2 regions of the Kocuria sp. CPCC 205297 genome follow, and region 2 is predicted to be linked to the other one. Evidence: predicted binding sites of a transcription regulator. Region 2 holds the regulator's gene; the other holds the start of a gene.
What was found. The regulator LexA, encoded in region 2, represses DNA repair genes until DNA is damaged. The targets are predictions, from matches to a motif close to TCGAACANNTGTTCGA.
Positions count from the first base shown of each region.

Region 1: ruvA (Holliday junction branch migration protein RuvA) is a predicted target of LexA. The motif match lies at 8,128-8,143, and genes of this name have one in related genera.

Region 1 covers NZ_JAVKPY010000009.1:122,111-131,665, reverse strand. The annotation lists gene RF650_RS10115 (NfeD family protein) at 1-131, opposite strand, end outside; gene RF650_RS10110 (DUF2382 domain-containing protein) at 468-1,334, shown strand; gene thrS (threonine--tRNA ligase) at 1,656-3,788, shown strand; gene RF650_RS10100 (HIT domain-containing protein) at 3,785-4,360, shown strand; gene RF650_RS10095 (MurT ligase domain-containing protein) at 4,413-5,726, shown strand; gene RF650_RS10090 (type 1 glutamine amidotransferase) at 5,736-6,467, shown strand; gene RF650_RS10085 (YebC/PmpR family DNA-binding transcriptional regulator) at 6,554-7,315, shown strand; gene ruvC (crossover junction endodeoxyribonuclease RuvC) at 7,320-8,045, shown strand; gene ruvA (Holliday junction branch migration protein RuvA) at 8,230-8,871, shown strand; gene ruvB (Holliday junction branch migration DNA helicase RuvB) at 8,874-9,555, shown strand, end outside.
Region 2 covers NZ_JAVKPY010000001.1:20,280-29,834, forward strand. The annotation lists gene hisB (imidazoleglycerol-phosphate dehydratase HisB) at 1-439, opposite strand, end outside; gene RF650_RS00140 (histidinol-phosphate transaminase) at 596-1,699, opposite strand; gene RF650_RS00145 (LysM peptidoglycan-binding domain-containing protein) at 1,851-2,282, opposite strand; gene lexA (transcriptional repressor LexA) at 2,563-3,336, shown strand; gene RF650_RS00155 (ATP-dependent DNA helicase) at 3,420-5,474, opposite strand; gene hflX (GTPase HflX) at 5,471-7,174, opposite strand; gene RF650_RS00165 (class I SAM-dependent methyltransferase) at 7,261-7,878, shown strand; gene dapF (diaminopimelate epimerase) at 8,086-9,030, opposite strand; gene miaA (tRNA (adenosine(37)-N6)-dimethylallyltransferase MiaA) at 9,023-9,555, opposite strand, start outside.

The sequences.
Region 1 (9,555 bases), on a different contig from region 2:
CCGGTGGTGACCAGGGCGGCGAGCGACATCATGAGAAAGAGGAAGTCCAGGGTGAGCATCTCGATGGCTGCGAGCACCAGCATCACGATCAGCCACAGGATCCAGGGATTGTTGACCAGTGCGTCCCACACGGTGCGGCTCCGTCCTCGTCCGGTGTCGTCGGTTCTCGGATGCCCCGGTGCGAGCCCGGGGGTCCATCTCACGTGGTCCAGCCCATTGTGCCCTACGACACCGACGTGATCCCGCAGGCCCCACGCCAGTGTCGCTGGTAATCACATGCCGCGGCGCTCCCGCGGCAACGGCGCGCCGGTTTCCCCGTGAGAGAAACGTGCGGGAAATCAGTGGCGCGTCACTACGTGGGTCGTAATATGGGTCACGAAGCCAGACCACACACCCATTGCGGGTGCGGCGGCCTACGGCGCACAAACCGTGCGCCGGCAGCAGAGACTTACTGAGGAGTTAATGCGATGACCACGTTCGACGTGAATGCAATTCTGTCCAGCACGGCCTACGGTTCCGACGGTGACAAGATCGGCAAGGTCGAGCAGGTCTTCCTGGACGACAACTCGGGCGAGCCGACGTTCCTGACCGTCAACACCGGTCTGTTCGGCGCCAAGGAGAACTTCGTTCCTGTGAAGGGCGCTCGTCAGGACGGCGACCGTGTGGTCCTGCCCTACACCAAGGACGTCATCAAGGACGCTCCGAAGGTCGACGCCGACCAGCACCTCTCCCCGGCCGAGGAAGAGGAGCTGTACCGCTACTACGAGCTGAACTACAACGACGACCGTACCGCGGGCACCGATCGTGATCGCACCACCGCTGCCGCTGGTACCGCGGGTGTCGCCGGCACCGCCGCCGCCGATCGCGATGTCGCCGATCGTGACCGCGACGCCGTGGACCAGGACCGCCGCGACGTCGCCGCGACCGCCGGTGACGAGGCCTCCGTGGTCCGCCACGAGGAGCGCCTCAACGTGGGCACGCAGGAGCGCGAGGCCGGCCACGCCCGCCTGCGCAAGTACGTCGTGACCGACCACGAGACCGTGGACGTCCCCGTCGAGCGCGAAGAGGTCACCGTCGAGCGCACGCCGATCAACGACACGAACGCTCGCGTGGACAACGGCACCATTGGTGAGGAAGAGGTGGACGTGACCCTGCACGAGGAGCGTCCCGTCGTCCAGAAGGAAGCCGTGGCCGTGGAAGAGGTCGGGCTGAACAAGCAGACCGTCCAGGAGACCCAGCGCGTCGAGGCCGACGTCCGCAAGGAACAGGTCGATGTCGAGACCGACGTCGATCGTGGTGACCTCGGCCGTGACGGCGAGGCTCCCCGCCGCTGATCCGCGGCGCGCGGCTGACGCCGTGTGAGCACTGACGGTTGTACCCCGGGTTCCGGCCCGGGGTACAGCCATGTCCGGGTACAACCGCGCCGGGGCACGCCCGCGTCCGCGCACTGCGCTGTCGTGGAGGCGGTCGGCTCGGTCGGAGAGGCGCGGTCCGCACGGACGCGGCCCCGCAGCGGCGTCGTGCCCGTCTTCGTGGCGGCGGGGCCGGGGCGGTAGCATCAATGAGGTCGTCGGCGCGTCCAGCGCGCGAGTCCTGCACGACGGCCCGCCCCCGGTACGGGCGGGCGCACCCAAGATCTGACGAGGAGAAACACCATGACGGATGCCCCTTCCCTGCGGTTGACGGTGGACGGCGAGTCACGCACCGTGGACAAGGGCACCACGGCCGCGGAGTTGTACAGCGAGCAGCGCGACGTCGTGGTGGCGCACGTCAACGGTGAGCTCAAGGACCTCGCGACCGAGGTGCGGGACGGGGACACCGTGGAGCGCGTGCTGATCGGTGACCCCGAGGGCCTCGAGGTGCTGCGCCACTCCACGGCCCACGTGATGGCCCAGGCCGTGCAGGAGCTGCGCCCGGACGCGAAACTGGGGATCGGGCCCTACATCACGGACGGGTTCTACTTCGACTTCGACGTCGAAGAGCCGTTCACCCCGGACGATCTGAAGAAGCTCGAGAAGTCGATGCTCAAGATCGTGAACAAGAACCAGATCTTCCGCCGGCGCAGCGTGAGCGAGGACGCTGCCCGGGCGGAGATGGCGGACGAGCCGTACAAGCTCGAACTCATCGACCTGGCCGGCGGTCCCGGCTCCGGTGCCATGGACGAGTCCGCGGAGGGTGCCTCGGTGGAGGTGGCCGCCGGTGACCTCACGATTTACGACAACCTGGACCGTAAGAGCGGGGACGTGGTGTGGCGGGACCTGTGCCGCGGCCCGCACCTGCCGGACACCAAGCACATCGGCAACGGCTACGCGCTGATGCGTTCGGCCGCCGCGTACTGGCGCGGGAGCGAGAAGAACAAGCAGCTGCAGCGGATCTACGGCACGGCATGGCCCACCAAGGACGAACTGCGCGAGTACAAGGAACGATTGGCAGAGGCCGAGCGCCGCGACCACCGCAAGCTGGGTGTGGAACTGGACCTGTTCTCCTTCCCGGACGAACTGGGTTCCGGGCTGCCGGTGTTCCACCCCAAGGGCGGGATCATCCGCAAGGAGATGGAGGACTACTCCCGCGAGCGCCACGCCCAGGCTGGGTACGAGTTCGTCTACACGCCCCACATCACCAAGGGTCATCTCTACGAGGTCTCGGGTCACCTGGACTGGTACCGGGACGGGATGTTCCCTCCCATGCACGTGGACGAGGAGCGCGACCCGGCCACGGGTGAGCTGACCAAACCGGGCCAGGACTACTACCTCAAGCCCATGAACTGCCCCATGCACAACCTGATCTACCGCTCCCGGGGCCGTTCCTACCGGGAACTGCCGCTGCGGTTGTTCGAGTTCGGTGCGGTCTACCGCTACGAGAAGTCCGGTGTGATCCACGGCCTCACGCGTGTGCGTGGGATGACGCAGGACGACGCCCACATCTACTGCACGCGTGAGCAGATGAAGGACGAGCTGACCAGCACACTGAACTTCGTGCTGTCCCTGCTCAAGGACTACGGTCTGGACGACTTCTACCTGGAGCTGTCCACCAAGGACCCGGAGAAATTCGTGGGTTCGGACGAGATCTGGGACGAGGCCACCCGCACCCTGCAGGAGGTCGCCCAGGACTCGGGGCTCCAGCTCGTACCGGATCCCGGGGGAGCGGCGTTCTACGGCCCGAAGATCTCCGTGCAGGCGCGGGACGCGATCGGGCGCACGTGGCAGATGTCCACGATCCAGCTCGACTTCAACCTCCCCGAGCGCTTCGACCTCGAATACCAGGCGTCGGACGGCACCCGGCGTCGGCCCGTGATGATCCACCGGGCCCTGTTCGGGTCCGTGGAGCGGTTCATGGGCGTGCTCACCGAGCACTACGCGGGGGCGTTCCCGGTGTGGCTGTCGCCCACCCAGGTCCGGGCGATCCCCGTGGCGGACGCCTTCGACGACTACCTCGACGAGTTCGCTCAGGCCTTGCGCGAACGCGGCGTACGTGTGGAGGTGGACACGTCCTCGGACCGGTTCCCCAAGAAGATCCGTACGGCCTCCAAGGACAAGATCCCGTTCGTCGTGATCGCCGGGGGCGACGACGCCGAGGCCGGTACCGTCTCGTTCCGCTTCCGCGATGGCTCGCAGTACAACGGAGTGTCCCAGCAGGACGCGGTGGAACTGATAACGGGCCACATCGATCGGCGTCAGAACGCAGACCCCACGGCGCCCGCGCAGGACACCCCGGAGGCCCCGGCCGCAGGGGACGGCGCCGTCGCGGCCGACACCGCGGCGGGTGACGCGGCGTCGGGACAGTCGTGAGCGCCCCGGACGCCGCGGCGTCGGACGGGGAGGGCGTGAGCCGGGACGAGTTCGAACTGCCCGGCGACCCGGACGGTTTCCAACGGCTGTGGACCCCGCACCGGTTGGCGTACGTGCGCGGGGAGGAGACGTCCGTGGAGCAGCCTCCGGGCTGCCCATTCTGCACCGCGCCGGGCCGCTCGGACGAGGACGCGCTGATCGTCCACCGCGGGGAGCACTGCTTCGCGGTGCTCAACCTCTTCCCGTACAACCCGGGCCACGTGCTCGTGTGCCCGTACCGCCACGTGGCGGAGCTCACGGAGCTCACGGACGACGAACTGTGGGAGCTCAACACGCTGACCCGCACCGTGGTCCTCGTGATCCGGGACGTCGCCAGCCCCGCGGCGTTCAATGTGGGACTCAACCTGGGCCAGGCCGCCGGCGGTTCGCTGTCCGAGCACCTGCACCAACACGTGGTCCCGCGCTGGACGGGGGACGCGAACTTCATGCCCGTCGTCGCCCACACCAAACCCCTCATCCAGACCCTGGCGGCCACGCGCGAGGACATCGCCCGCGCGTGGCCCCGGGACTGACCCCCCGCGGGCCCCGGACCGCCCCGCCGGGCGAATCCGCCCGCTCACTAGGATGGAGACCATGTCCCGACCACTCGTACGTGTCCTCGGCCAGGGGGTGCGCTGGGCGTCGAGCCTGCGCGGCGGTGGCTCCGCCTTCCCCGGCCTGGTCATGGAGAAACTGCACCCCGGGTTCGTCGCGGAGGAGCTCGCCAAGCTGCCACTCGGCGTGGTGGTGATCAGCGGCACCAACGGCAAGACCACCACGACCAAGATGACCGTCCAGTTGTTGCGTTCACAAGGACTGCGCGTGTTCACCAATCGCACGGGCTCCAACTTCGTGCGCGGTGTCGCGGCGTCCCTGCTCGCGGAGATGGACGCGTTCGGTCGGCTCGTGGCGGACGTCGCGGTGCTCGAGCTGGACGAGGCCCACGCGGTGCACTTCGTGAAGCAGGTCCGGCCCCGGATCTCGCTGTTGCTCAATGTGATGCGGGACCAGCTCGACCGGTTCGGGGAGATCGACACCACGCGCCGGATGCTGAGCCAGGTCGCGCGCGCCACCACGGGCACGGTCGTGCTCAACCGCGAGGACCCTCGGATCGCGAGCCTCGCCCAGGACGTGACCGAGGGCACCGCCGTGAGCTGGTTCGGGCTCTCGGACGCACTGCGCCCCATGTTCCCGTCCGACGACGACATGCGTGACGGGCTACGACAGGTGGACCCCGGCGCCCAGGACTCGCACGTGCCGTCCGCGCGTCGGCCCGACGCCGACGTCGTGCTCGAGGCCGTGAACGCGCGCAGCGTGGAACTCGACGTGCGCGGGCGCAAGCACGACGCCACGGTGGACCTGTACGGCGTCTACAACCAGTACAACGCCGCGGCCGCCCTCGCCACGAGCCTGCAGGTGCTCGGCGACGTCGCGGACGTCCCCTCCCTCGTGGCCGAACTGGGGGAGGTCACCCCGGCGTTCGGTCGCGGGGAAACCATCACGGTCCAGGACAAGCCCCTGCAGTTGCTGCTCGTGAAGAACCCCGCGGGCTTCCGGCTCTCCCTGGCCTCGGCCTCCGCGCAGGACTACGCCACGATGATCGCGATCAACGACCAGTACGCGGACGGCCGGGACGTCTCGTGGCTGTGGGACGTGGACTTCGACGCGTTGCGCGACGGCGGCGTGGACATGGTCTCGGGCGTGCGCGCGTGGGACATGGCGCTGCGCCTGGACTACGACCTCGTGCGCGTGGCCGCGGTGGAACCGGACCTCGAGGACGCGCTACGCCGGTTCATCGCGGACTCGGGGGAGCGCCCCATGAGAATCTTCTGCACGTACACGGCCATGCTCTCCCTGCGCAGGATCCTGGGCGACATGACGCACGTGGCGGCCATCTAGGAGGACACCGTGGCACACGACACCGCCGGGGCGCTGCGCATCGTGCAGCTCTACCCCCGGGACATGAACATCTACGGCGACTGGGGCAACACACTCACGCTCAAGCGCCGCGCCGAACGCCGCGGCCTCGAGACCGAGATCGTGGACTACAACCCCGGCGACCCGTGGCCCGAGAACGCCGACCTCTTCGTGGGCGGCGGAGGACAGGACTCGGGACAGTTCCGCGTGGCCGACGACCTCGTCGTGGTGGCACCGCGACTGCACGAGGCCGTGGCCCGAGGCGTGCCCATGCTCGCGATCTGCGGGCTCTACCAGCTCTTCGGGCACAGTTTCCGCACGGGGGCCGGGGAGACACTGTCCGGGATCGGGATCTTCGACCTCGAGACGGTGGCCGGTCCGGAACGGCTGATCGGCAACATCGTGACCGAGTCCGCGGACCTGGGCACGATCGTCGGCTACGAGAACCACTCGGGGCTCACCCACCTGGGCGCCGGGCAACAACCCCTCGCGAGTGTCGCCTCGGGGGCCGGCAACAACGGGCAGGACGCCACGGAGGGTGCGCGCACCGCGAACGTGCTGGGCAGCTACCTGCATGGGTCGCTGCTGCCCAAGAACCCGCGCGTCGCGGATTTCCTGCTCGCGGCGGCGCTCGAGCTGCGCGGCGAGACCCTGCCGGAGGGGGAACTCGACGACACGCTCGCCCAGCGCGCCCGCGACGTCGCCGCGTCGCGCCCGCGCTGACGGGCCACGCCCCGCGCTCGTTATCATGGAGGTCGATCCGTGTCCGGCCCGCAGGGGCCGGACGCATTCTTTCGAGGAGGTCATTCATGTCAGGTCACTCCAAGTGGGCCACGACCAAGCACAAGAAGGCGGCGATCGACGCCAAGCGCGCCAAGGCGTTCGCCAAGTACATCAAGGGGATCGAGGTCGCGGCCCGCATGGGCGGCGCGGACACCTCGGGTAACCCCGCGCTCGAACTGGCGGTCTCCAAGGCCAAGAAGAACTCGGTGCCCAACGACAACATCGACCGCGCGATCAAGCGCGGCGCCGGGCTCACGGGCGAGACGATCGACTACACCGAGATCCTCTACGAGGCCCGCGGCCCGCAAGGCACCGCGCTGTACATCGAGTGCCTCACGGACAACAAGAACCGCGCGGCCTCCGAGGTGCGCGTGGCCGTGACCCGCCACGGCGGCACCATGGCGGACTCCGGTTCCGTGGCGTACCTGTTCGAGCGCAAGGGCGTGGTGGAGGTCGCCAAGACGGACGGTCTCACCGAGGACGACGTCCTGATGGCCGTGCTCGACGCCGGCGCCGAGGAAGTGCTCGACGAGTCCGACGACTTCGAGGTGGTCAGCGAGGCGACCGACCTGCCCGCTATCCGCACCGCCCTGGACGAGGCCGGTCTCGAGTACAACAACGACGACCCCCAGTTCCGCCCCACCATGAAGGTGGACCTGGACGCCGAGGGCGCCCGCAAGTTCCTCAAGCTCGCGGACGCGGTCGAGGAGCTCGACGACGTGCAGAACGTCTACTCGAACGCCAACATCCCGGCCGAGGTCATGGCCGTGCTCGAGGACGACGAGTAATTCCGTGAGTCCCGTGGTGGCCCGGCAGTCCCAACAGCGCGTGCTCGCGGTGGACCCCGGTCTCACCCGGTGCGGTTTCGCCGTGGTGGACATGTCCGCGCAGCGAACCGGAACGTTCGTGCACGTCCAGGTGAGCGGGACGCGCGCGCACGAGGCCCTCGAACACCGCGTGCTGTCGATCATGCGGGCCGCCGAGGAACTCATGGACCGCTTCCGCCCGGACGTCGTGGCCGTGGAACGCGTGTTCGCGCAGAACAACGCTCCCACGGTCGTGGGCACGGCCCAGGCCACGGGCGTCGTGATCGCCGCGGCCGCGGCGCGGGGCATCCCGGTCGCGTGGCACACCCCGTCCGAGGTCAAGGCCGCGGTCACCGGGGACGGCTCCGCGGACAAGGAATCGGTGAACCGCATGGTCGTGCGCATCCTGCGCCTGGACGCCCCGCCGCGGCCCGCGGACGCCGCCGACGCGCTGGCCCTGGCCGTGTGCCACGGGTGGCGCGGTGGGATGGCCGGTGTCAACGCGGCCGAGCGCACGTCCACCCACTCGGGTTCGCGCCCGATGCAGACCCGCCGGGGTGCCGCACTGACTCCGGCGCAGCAGGCGTGGCGACGCGCCGAGACCGCGTCGCGAGCCCCCGGTGCCACCGCGCCGCGCGCATCAGGTACGGCCGCGTCCCGCGCGCCGGGCGCAGCGACCGGTACCCGCGGGCGGCGCGGCCGGGTGTCCTGAGCCTCCCGTTGCGGGCCCGCCTCACGAGCGGGAGCACTCGTTCCGGGTGTCCCCGGCGCTTGGTACAGTGACGGGCAGGAATTCGTACACGTGTTCGAACGGCGCGCCACGTCCTGCCCCAGGTCGCGGCGCGTTCGGACACACCGACGTTCTCGGCCGGCGGCCGTGGGAGGGGAGGGGCACCGTGATCGCCTCGATAACCGGTGAGGTGCGTTTCGTTGGCGCCACGTTCGCCGTGGTGGAGGTCTCGGGCTTCGGCATCGAGGTCAACGCGAGCCCCCGCACGCTCGCCGGGCTGCGGGTCGGTGCCACCGCGCACCTGCACACCGCGTACATCGCCCGCAAGGACGAGGCGCCGGTGCTGTTCGGTTTCGCCCAGGCGGACGAGAAGGAGATCTTCTCCGTCATGCTCGGGGTCTCCGGGGTGGGCCCGCGCACCGCGCTCGCCGCGGTCTCTGTCCTCGGGCCCGACGACGCCCGGCGCGCGATCGCCGCCGGCGACGACAAGGCCTTCACGGCCGTCCCCGGGATCGGACCGAAGTCCGCGCGGCGCATCGTCCTGGAACTCGCGGACAAGCTCGTCCTGCCGGACCCCGCGCCGCAGCAGAGCGCACAGCCCGGCATGCAGGTGTGGCGTGAGCAGGTCGTGGACGCTCTCACGGGTCTGGGCTGGAGCGAGAAGGACGCGGCCCGCGGGATCGACGACGCCCTAGAGACCCAGCCGGAACTGGCGGAGTCCGCCAACGTGGCCGAGATCCTGCGCGCCGTGCTGTCCTGGCTCGGCACCGCCAAGGCCACGTCCCACACGCGGACCAGGGGGCGGTGAGCATGGCCGTGGAGGAACGTGGATCGGTGGGCCAACAACGTCTCGTGGGCGCCGAGGGCGACTACGACGACCAGCAGCTCGAGGCGTCCCTGCGCCCGGGGACCCTGCACGACTTCGTGGGGCAGAAGCGGGTACGGGCGCAGCTGTCCCTCGTGCTCGAGGCCTCCAAGCTGCGCGGGCGCACCGCGGACCACGTGCTGCTGTCCGGGCCTCCAGGCCTCGGCAAGACGACCCTGGCCATGATCATCGCGCAGGAGCTGGATGTCCCCCTGCGGATCTCGTCCGGTCCCGCGATCCAGCACGCCGGTGACCTCGCGGCCATCCTGTCCTCCCTGACCCACGGGGAGGTGCTGTTCCTGGACGAGATCCACCGGATGTCCCGGCCCGCGGAGGAAATGCTGTACATGGCCATGGAGGACTTCCGCGTGGACATCGTGGTGGGCAAGGGCGCCGGTGCCACGTCCATCCCGCTGGACCTGCCCCCGTTCACGCTCGTGGGTGCCACCACCCGCGCGGGGCTGCTGCCCGGGCCACTGCGCGACCGGTTCGGCTTCACGGGTCACCTGGAGTTCTACTCCGTCGAGGAACTCGAGCTCGTGCTGCGCCGTTCGGCCGGGCTGCTCGACCTCACCATGACGAGCGAGGCGTTCACGGAGGTCGCGTCGCGCTCACGCGGCACCCCTC
Region 2 (9,555 bases):
CGTGGCGGGTCATCGACCCGGTGAAGTGACCACCGATCAAGTGGTATTGCTGGCCCTCCGGTTCACCCGTGTGCACCACGTAGGGCCGCCCGGACACGTCCACCACGGCGGACGCGAGTGCCTCGTCGAGCGGCACGGTGGCCTGCCCGAAACGGCGGATCCCCCGCTTGTCCCCGAGTCCTTGGCGCAGCGCATCACCCAGGACGATCGCTGTGTCCTCGACCGTGTGGTGGACGTCGATGTCCGTGTCCCCGTGGGCCTGGATGTCCAGGTCGATCAGGGAGTGCTTGGACAGTGCCGTGAGCATGTGGTTGTAGAACGGCACCGTGGTCTCGATCGAGGACGTACCCGTCCCGTCCAGGTCCAGGCTCACGCGCACGGTGGATTCACTGGTCACGCGTTCCACCGTGGCGGTGCGGTGGTTCTCGACTGCGCTCATGAAAGACGACATCTCCTCGGGGACGGCGCCCGGCGACGGCTCGGCGGGCGGGTCCAGTCTAGATGGCTGGGGTGGGACCATGGGGCCGCGGCTAGACCGGTCCCACGGTTCGAGACGAGCCGGGCCGGCTCAGAATCTTGGCCCGGACGGTCCGGCTCAGGACCGGGCGAGGTAGGACTCCACGGCCTCGAGGAACGCGGTGGTCTCCGCTTCCGTCCCGGCGGTGACCCGTAGGTGGCCGGGGATCCCCACGTCCCGCACGAGGACGCCCTGGTCGAGCAGACCCTGCCACATGGCGTGGGCGTCCCCGCCGCACTCGAAGAACACGAAGTTGGAATCGGATTCGGCGGGGGTCAGGCCCAGTCGCTTGAGCTCGTCCACGATCCGGTCGCGCTGCAGTTTGATGTCCTCGACCGTGCCGAGCAGTGTCTCGTGGTGTTCGAGTGCGGCCAGTGCGGTCGCCTGGGTCACCGAGGACAGGTGGTACGGCAAGCGCACGAGGCGGATAGCGTCCGCGACGGAGCGGTCCGCGGCGAAGTACCCGAGCCGTGCACCCGCTAACGCGAACGCCTTGCTCATGGTGCGCGTGACGATGAGCCGGGGACGGCCGGGAAGCAGGGTTAGCGCCGAGGGGGTTCCGAAGCGCGCGAACTCGGCGTAGGCCTCGTCCACGACGACGATGGTGTTGCGGTCCTCCCCCGCCTCGTACACGGCCTCGACGACATCCAGTTCGAGCGCGGTCCCGGTGGGGTTGTTGGGCGAGCACAGGAACACGATGTTCGGGGCGTGCTCGCCCACCTGGCGTGCCGCCGACTCCGCGGACAGGGAGAAGTCCGCAGCGCGCTCCCCCGCGATGAACCGCGTTCCGGTCCCGAGGGCGAGCAACGGGTACATCGAGTACGTGGGGACGAAGCTCAACACGGAGCGCTCCGGCCCACCGAAGGCCTGCAGGATCTGCTGCAGGATCTCGTTGGACCCGTTGGCGGCCCACAGATTGTCCTCGGTCAGCTCGTGACCCAGATAGGACGCTAGGGCGGTCCGCAGATTGGTGAAGTCCCGGTCCGGGTAGCGGTTCAGGGACGCCGCGGCATCGGTGGCGCGCCGCGTGATGGCCCGAACCACGGGCTCGGGAACCGGATGGGTGTTCTCGTTGGTGTTCAGTGCGACACGGACTTCCAGCTGGGGAGCACCGTAGGGAGACAAGCCCCGCAGGTCGTCGCGCAGCGGAAGGGCTTCGAGGGAATCATCACGAGAATTCACCAGACCAGTCTATGGACTCGGCGCATATCCGGTCACACGACGTCTCACGGTGTGTCGATTCCCGGACCAGTCGTGACACCGCCCGGAGCTTGTCGGCGCACCAGGAGTCGCTCACTTGGCACCGACGGATCACGTCACCGACGGGTCACCGTCAGCGGGACGGGACCTCCAGGACCTGACCCGTGTGCAGGGTGGAGGACGTCAGACCGTTGAGCTCGGCGATGTCGTTCATGACCTCGCGGGTGTCCCGCTGCGGGTCCGCCACGGCGGCGATCTCCCACAGGGTCTGGTCCGCCTGCACCGTGACTCCGTGGGTCACGGGCGCCCCCGCCGGTTCCGTGGATGCCTTGACCGTGGGCGGCAGCAGGAAGACGGCGGCGACCACCAACAGGGCCGCCGCTCCCGTGACGAAGGGCAGTCCGATCAGGAAGAACCGGCCGCGGCGGGTGAGCTGCAGCGGCGAGCGAGCGGCGCGCGGGGCGGCCTGGACGGACGCGGCGCGGGCCGACGTACGAGCGCGCACGGCGGCGGAGGACGCAGCCGTGGCGGAACGAACGGATCGCGACAAGGTGAGAGCGGTCATGGCTACCTCCTGGTGATCTGACCGGATCCACCCGAAGGTGGCGGTGTTCGAACGCGGAGCGTATTTAGAACACATTTTCGAATCTCTACCAACAGTTCTAGCACGGGTGTACGAATGCTGTCGAGGACCTTTTCGAACACATATTTGAACCCGGGGACGCGCGCGGGTTAAGCTCGAGGTCACACAGGAGTTAGTTGACCCCGCGTCTCCGACACGCATAAGCGGCCTCCGCGGCCCACCGCAGGGTGTGCACAGCGTGGACGGTGAAAGGACCCCGCACGTGAGCACTTCTTCCCCGAATCAGCAGGCGTCCGACCGACGCTCGCGCACGCTCACCCCTCGACAAGCACGGATCCTCGGTGCCGTGCAGCGCTGCATCACCACGCGCGGCTACCCGCCGTCCATGCGTGAGATCGGTGACACCGTGGGTCTGGCGTCCCTGTCCAGCGTGACCCATCAGCTCGGCCAGCTCGAGAAGTGGGGCTACCTGCGCCGGGATCCGCGCCGACCCCGCGCCATGGAGGTCCTGCGCCCGTTGAGCGCGGAGGAACTCGACCGCCACCTGGGGCCGGCCGACGAGCCCGCGGGTTCCGTGGAGTCCTTGGCGACCCGCGCATCGGGCGCCGGGTCCCCCGCGGTGCACACCATGGGCGACCTGCCCGCCGCGGACGACGACGACGCCATGGTCCCCGTACCGCTCGTGGGGCGCATCGCCGCCGGTGGCCCCATCACCGCCGAACAATCGGTCGAGGAGGTCTACTCCCTGCCACGGCAGTTCGTGGGTCACGGCCAGTTGTTCATGCTCAAGGTCTCCGGGGACTCCATGATCGACGCTGCCATCTGCGACGGCGACTGGGTCGTGGTGCGCCAACAGAACTCCGCGCAGAACGGGGACGTCGTGGCTGCCCTGCTGGACGACGAAGCGACCGTCAAGACCTTCCGCCAGCGCGACGGCCACACGTGGCTGCTGCCCCAGAACACCCGCTACGAACCCATCCTGGGTGATCACGCGACCGTGATGGGAAAGGTCGTCTCGGTCTTCCGCTCCCTGTAGCTCGCCCTCCGAACGGTTCCGGGAACCGCGCGTCGCGTCACGCGGGACGGCACCACGGACGTGAGCACAGCGAGGTCGAACGCTCAGGAGCGCGCCAATCGCTCTAACGCCCCGAGAACGGTCGAGCGGTCCGTGGTGGGCCACAGCGGCGGGAGGGACTGGGCCAGGAAGGGCCCGTAGCGCGCCGTGGCGAGCCGCGAGTCCAGCACGGCGACGACGCCCTTGTCCCCGCTCGCACGGATCAGTCGGCCGGCGCCCTGCGCCAGGCGCACCGCGGCGTGGGTGGCCGAGACCGACATGAACCCGTTGCCGCCTGCCCGTTCGGCCGCGCGTGTGCGCGCGGTGCCCAGGGGATCGTCCGGGCGCGGGAACGGGATCCGGTCGATCACGACCAGTCGGCACGATTGCCCCGGCACGTCCACTCCCTGCCACAGGCTCATGGTTCCGAACAGGCTCGCTGAGGGATCGTCGGTGAACTCTTTGACCAGGGACGGCAGGGAGGCGTCCCCCTGGCACAGGATGGGCAGCTCTGTACGATCGCGCAGCGCCTCCGCCGCGTCCTCCGCGGCCCGGCGGGACGAGAACAGACCGAGCGCGCCGCCGCCCGAGGCCTCGAGCAGCCCGAGCAGTTCCTCGAGTTGCTCCTCCGAGACGCCACGGCCGGGTTTCGCGAGGTGCTTGGCCACGTAGAGGATGCCCTGGCGGCGGTAGTCGAAGGGGCTGCCCACGTCCACGCCCCGCCACGCGGGGGACCCCGGGCCCTGCAGGCCGAGAGCCCCGGCCGTGGACGAGAACGATGACCCCACGGCCAGGGTCGCCGAGGTCAGCACGACCGTGCGCCCGTCGAACAACCCCTCCCGCAGGGGCCCCGCGACGCTGAGCGGCGCGATGTTCAGGGTCGCCGGTTCGCCTTCGGACGCTCCCACGTATCCCTCGGTGGGCGACCAGCGACCCACGCGGGAGATCCACAGGACGTCATGGGCGGTGTCCGCCGACAGCATGCGCTCGGCGGTGTCCAGCAGCTCGGACAATCGTGAGCGGGCCGCGTGACGTGCCGCGTCCTCGCCCTTGGAATCGCCCTTGGTGTCACTGAGCCCCGTGCGCGCGGCGTCCTGAACGCCACCGACCGCGTAGACCTGCTCCTCGGTGAAGCCTCGTGGCAACAGTCCGGACGGGTCGGGGTCGAAGGCGAGATCGAAGGCCTGCGCGGCCTTCTCGAGTGCATCGCTCGACGCCGCGGTGTGCTTGCGCACGGCCGTGGCCGCCGCTCGTACCGCGGCGGCGGACAGCGACGCGGTCACGGCACCCGTGACCCGGTCCCGCAGCTCATGGGCCTCGTCAACGATCACGACGTCGTGCTCGGGCAGGACCGCAAGCCCCTCGAACGCGTTGATCGCGAGCAGCGCGTGGTTGGTGATCACCACGTCCGCCTCGCCGGCCTCGGCCCGGGCGCGCTCGGCGAAGCACTCCTCCACGAGGGGGCACTTGCGCCCCAGGCACTCCTTGGCGGTCACGGAGACCTGCCGCCACGCGGCGTCCGTGACACCCGGCTGGACGTCGTCCCGGGCCCCGGTCTCGGTGGTCTCGACCCATTCCCGCAACCGCAGCACCTGCTGGGCCAAGCCACCGAGGGGGCGATCCGCGCCCCCTGCGGCGGGTCCCGAACCGGGGACGTCGAACAGGGCGCCGTCGTCGTCCGGGTAGCCGCCCTCGACCTTGTGCAGGCACGCGTAGTTGGAGCGGCCCTTGAGCAGCGCGACGACGGGGCGGTCGTCCAGTTCGTCCTCGAGCGCGTCGAGCAAGCGGGGGACGTCCCGGCCCGTGATCTGGGACTGCAGGGCCAGCGTGGCCGTGGCCACGACCACGGGCTTGTCCGCGGTGCGGGCGTGGCGCAGGGCCGGGACGAGGTACGCGAGTGACTTACCCGTTCCTGTCCCGGCCTGAACCAACAGATGCCGGCCGGTCTCGAGGGCCTCGGCGACCTTGGCCGCCATGAACCGCTGTCCCTCCCGGCGCTGCCCGCCCAACGCGGTCACGGCGGAGTCGAGGAGCTCGAGCGTGTCCACCGCGCCGGGCAGCGTTTCGGGGCGGACGTCCGAAAGGTCGTGCCCCGCTTCGTCGACGAACGATGCGCTCATGCTCCGGCGGGATCCCCCGCGGTGGGCGCGGCAGCCGGGCTCCCAGGCTCCGCCACGCGGTAGGGCTCGAGTTCACCCACGAGTTCCTCGCGAACGCGCACACGCAACCGCGTACCCTCGGGAGTGTGTTCCGTGCGCAGGATCTCGGCGTCCTGGGCGTGCAGCCGGGAGACCACCTCGCCGTGAATGTAGGGCACGAGCAGTTCCATGTCGTGGTCTGGGCGCGGAATGGCGGAGGAGATCAACCGCTGCAATTCCTCGATGCCCTCTCCGGTGCGCGCCGACACGGCCACCGACGGGTGCTCGTGATTGCGCAAACGACCCAGCACCACGGGATCCGCGATGTCGGCCTTGTTCAGGGCCACGATCTCCGGGATGTCATTGGCGCCCACGTCCGTGAGGACGTCCCGCACGGCCTTGAGCTGACCCTCCGGATCCGGGTGGGAGGCATCCACCACGTGCACGATGACGTCTGCGTCCGCGACCTCTTCCAGGGTGGAGCGGAACGCCTCGACCAACTGGGTGGGCAGCGAGCGCACGAAGCCCACGGTGTCCGCGAGCGTGTAGCCGATCCCGTCCGGGGTCTCGGCCTTGCGCACCGTGGGATCCAGCGTGGCGAACAGCGCGTTCTCCACGAGGACCCCGGCATCCGTCAACCGGTTGAGCAGGGACGACTTACCCGCGTTGGTGTACCCCGCGATCGCTACCGAGGGCACGGAATGACGCTTGCGGTTGAGTCGCTTGGTCTCACGCGCCGGCTTCATGGCCGCGATCTCCCGACGCAACTTGGCCATGCGCTGGCGGATCCGGCGCCGGTCCAGTTCGATCTTGGTCTCACCGGGACCACGGCTACCGATACCCTCACCGGAGGCCGCACGGCCACCGGCCTGCCGGGACAGCGACTCACCCCAACCACGCAGACGCGGGAGCATGTACTCGAGCTGCGCCAGCTCCACCTGCGCCTTGCCCTCCTTGGACTTGGCGTGCTGGGCGAAGATGTCCAGGATGAGGCCCGTGCGGTCGATGACCTTGACCTTCACGACGTCCTCGAGAGCACGACGCTGCGACGGCGCGAGCTCGGCATCCACGATGACGGTGTCCGCACCGGTCGCGGCCACCACGTCCTTGAGTTCCAGGGCCTTGCCCGAGCCGAGGTACGTGCCGGGGTCCGGGGTCGCGCGCCGCTGCAGCAGACCGTCCATGACCTCGGAACCGGCGGTCTCAGCGAGCGCCGCGAGCTCACGCAGCGAGTTCTCCGCATCGGCCAGGGTCCCGCTCGAGAACAGACCCGCCAGGACGACGCGCTCGAGCCGCAGCTGCCGGTACTCGACCTCGGTGACGTCCTCGAGCTCGGTGGACAGTCCGGCGACACGGCGCAGCGCGTGACGTTCGGCGAGGTCCTGCTGATCGCCGTCGGATTCGACGTGGACGTGGTCCTCGTCCGCGAGCTCACGGGCGCGGCCCAGGTGATCGTGTCCGCCGCCCGCTGCGTACGAGGCGGCGTGGTCGCGGGCGCCGTGGACGCCCCGTTCATCGTCGAAGACGTCCTGACCGGCGTCGTGTACGTGGGTGGGTTCGGAGCGTGCGCGCGCACGGGCCAGGACACGCGAGACGACGTCCTCCAGTTCCGGTCCGGTCAGTTCCGCGGAGTGTCCGGGCTGCTTCGGAGCGGGATTCTGGTGCTGGTGAGATTGCGTCATATTTCCTTGATCTATGGCTGGAGACGGTTGACCAAGTCTAGCGCCGGGCACTGACATGACGGGCGGGGGCACTAGCATGTGGAGCCATGGCCCCCGAGAATCCCGCGCAGCATTACTTCGTGTCCGACCCGTCCGTCGCGGAGAAACCGCGGCGGATCACCGTGGAGCTGCGGGGCCGCACCGTGGACGTGGGGACGGCCGCGGGGGTCTTCTCCCCCTCGGACCTGGACAAGGGAACCGCCGCGCTGCTGCGCAACGTGCCCGATCCGCACGGGCGGAACCTGCTCGACATCGGGTGCGGGTGGGGGCCGATCACCCTGGCCCTCGCGCTCGCTGCACCGAGTGCCACGGTCACCGCGGTGGACGTCAACGAACGCAGCCTGCGGCTGACTGCGGCGAACGCGCGGGAGCTGGGTCTCACGGGCGTGGAGACCCATCTACCCGAGGACGTACCCTCGGATCGTACGTTCGACACCATGTGGTCCAACCCGCCGATCCGCGTGGGGAAGCAGGAACTGCACGACATCCTCATGATGTGGCTCCCCCGCCTCGCGCCCGGTGGTACGGCGTGGCTCGTGGTACAGAAGAACCTGGGTGGGGACTCACTGCAGCGCTGGCTCGCGGCCACCCTGGGTGAGGGGTATTGCGTGGACCGGGCCGCAACCGACAAGGGCTTCCGCGTCATCACCGTCCAGCGCGCCTGAGGCGCGCGGAGGCACGCATGCCGGGGCGGGAACCGGGGTCGCGTGTACGGCGTTGGAACCTATACCCCCGGGCGTTGGGTCGGAAACAGGAGCCAGGGGTGCCGCTCCGGGAGCCGGCGCGCAGCGTCGTCGTCGGACGATGCATGCAACAGGGCCGCGCGGCGAGGCCCTCCCGACTCAGCCCACCGCGGCACGAACGCGACCGACTCAGACGAGCTCGGCGGTGGCCACCACGCGCACCGGACCCGCGAGGACGACATGCTCGGTGCCGTCCGGGGCGGGCACGAACGTCACGGACAGCACGCCCCCGGGGACACGCACGAACCAGCGGTCCGGGGAGTCGGGACCGCCCCAGAAACGGGTGGCCGCCGCGGCCGCGCACGCGCCCGTGCCGCACGAGTACGTCTCGCCGACACCCCGTTCATGCACGCGCATCTCGAGGCGACCGAACTCGGAATCGCCATCGTCCGAGGGCACCACGAACTCCACGTTGGTCCCCTCGGGAGGGGTGGGTTCCACGACGGGCGCGGTGTGTAGGTCCAGCCCGTCCAACTTCTCGCCCTCGGACAGGGCCACGACCGTGTGGGGATTGCCCATGCTGATGGACACCCCCGGGCGCGGGACCGTGAGGCCCTCCGCATTCACGAGGCAATCCGAACCGCGCTCGCGCGCGGCGTCCCCATCCTCGAAGCTCCACGGACCCATGTCCACGGCGTAGCCGTCGGACGTACGCGCCACGGTGCGCATCCCCGCGCGCGTGCCGATGCGCAGTTGGGAACCGCGCGGAAGGCTCACGAGCCCCTCGCGCACGAGGTGGTCCACGAACACCCGCACCCCGTTACCGCACATCTGCGCCACGGAACCGTCCCCGTTGCGGTAGTCCATGAACCACTCGACGTCCGGGTGCGCTTCGGCGAGCTCGCCGGCATCGGCCACGTGCTCGGTGCGCACGGCGCGGATCAGGCCGTCACCGCCCAGCCCGAGGTGTCGGTCGCACACCGCCGCGACCGTGTCCGGTGAGACGTCCAGGGTGCCGTCCCGGTCCGTGAAGACCACGAAGTCGTTTCCCGTGCCGTGCGCCTTGGTCACGCGCACGCCCGCCAGTTCCTGCCAGTTCACGCTGCCTACCGTCCCCTCGGTCGTGTCAGTCATCGCCGCCATCATACTGAGCCCGGACGACGTCCATTGCCCGTTCCGGCAGCGCGGACGGTCCCGCGGGATCGTCCGCCCGCAACCAGTGCACGCGAGGATCCGCCCGGAACCACGTGCGCTGGCGCTTCACGAACCTGCGGGTGGCGGTCACGGTCTCGTCCCGGGCGCGCTCGAGCGTACTCGTGCCGTCGAGCACCGCGAGCAACTGGGGGTACCCCAGGGCCTTCCCGGCGGTGGGGCTCTCGCGCAGCCCCCGGGCCGCGAGCGCTCGTACTTCGTCCAGCCACCCCCGCTCGAGCATGGTGTCCACGCGGCGGGCCACCCGCTCGTTGAGCACGTCCCGCTCCATGGCGAGACCGATCTGCACCGTGGGCCGCACGTACCGGCGCTCGGGCATGAACGATGTGAAGGGCCGTCCGGTCAGCCGATGCACCTCGATCGCCCGGACCAGTCTGCGGTCGTCCTTGACCGTGGCCGCCGATTCGGGATCCACGTCCGCGAGCCGCTGCAGCATGTGGGGATGCC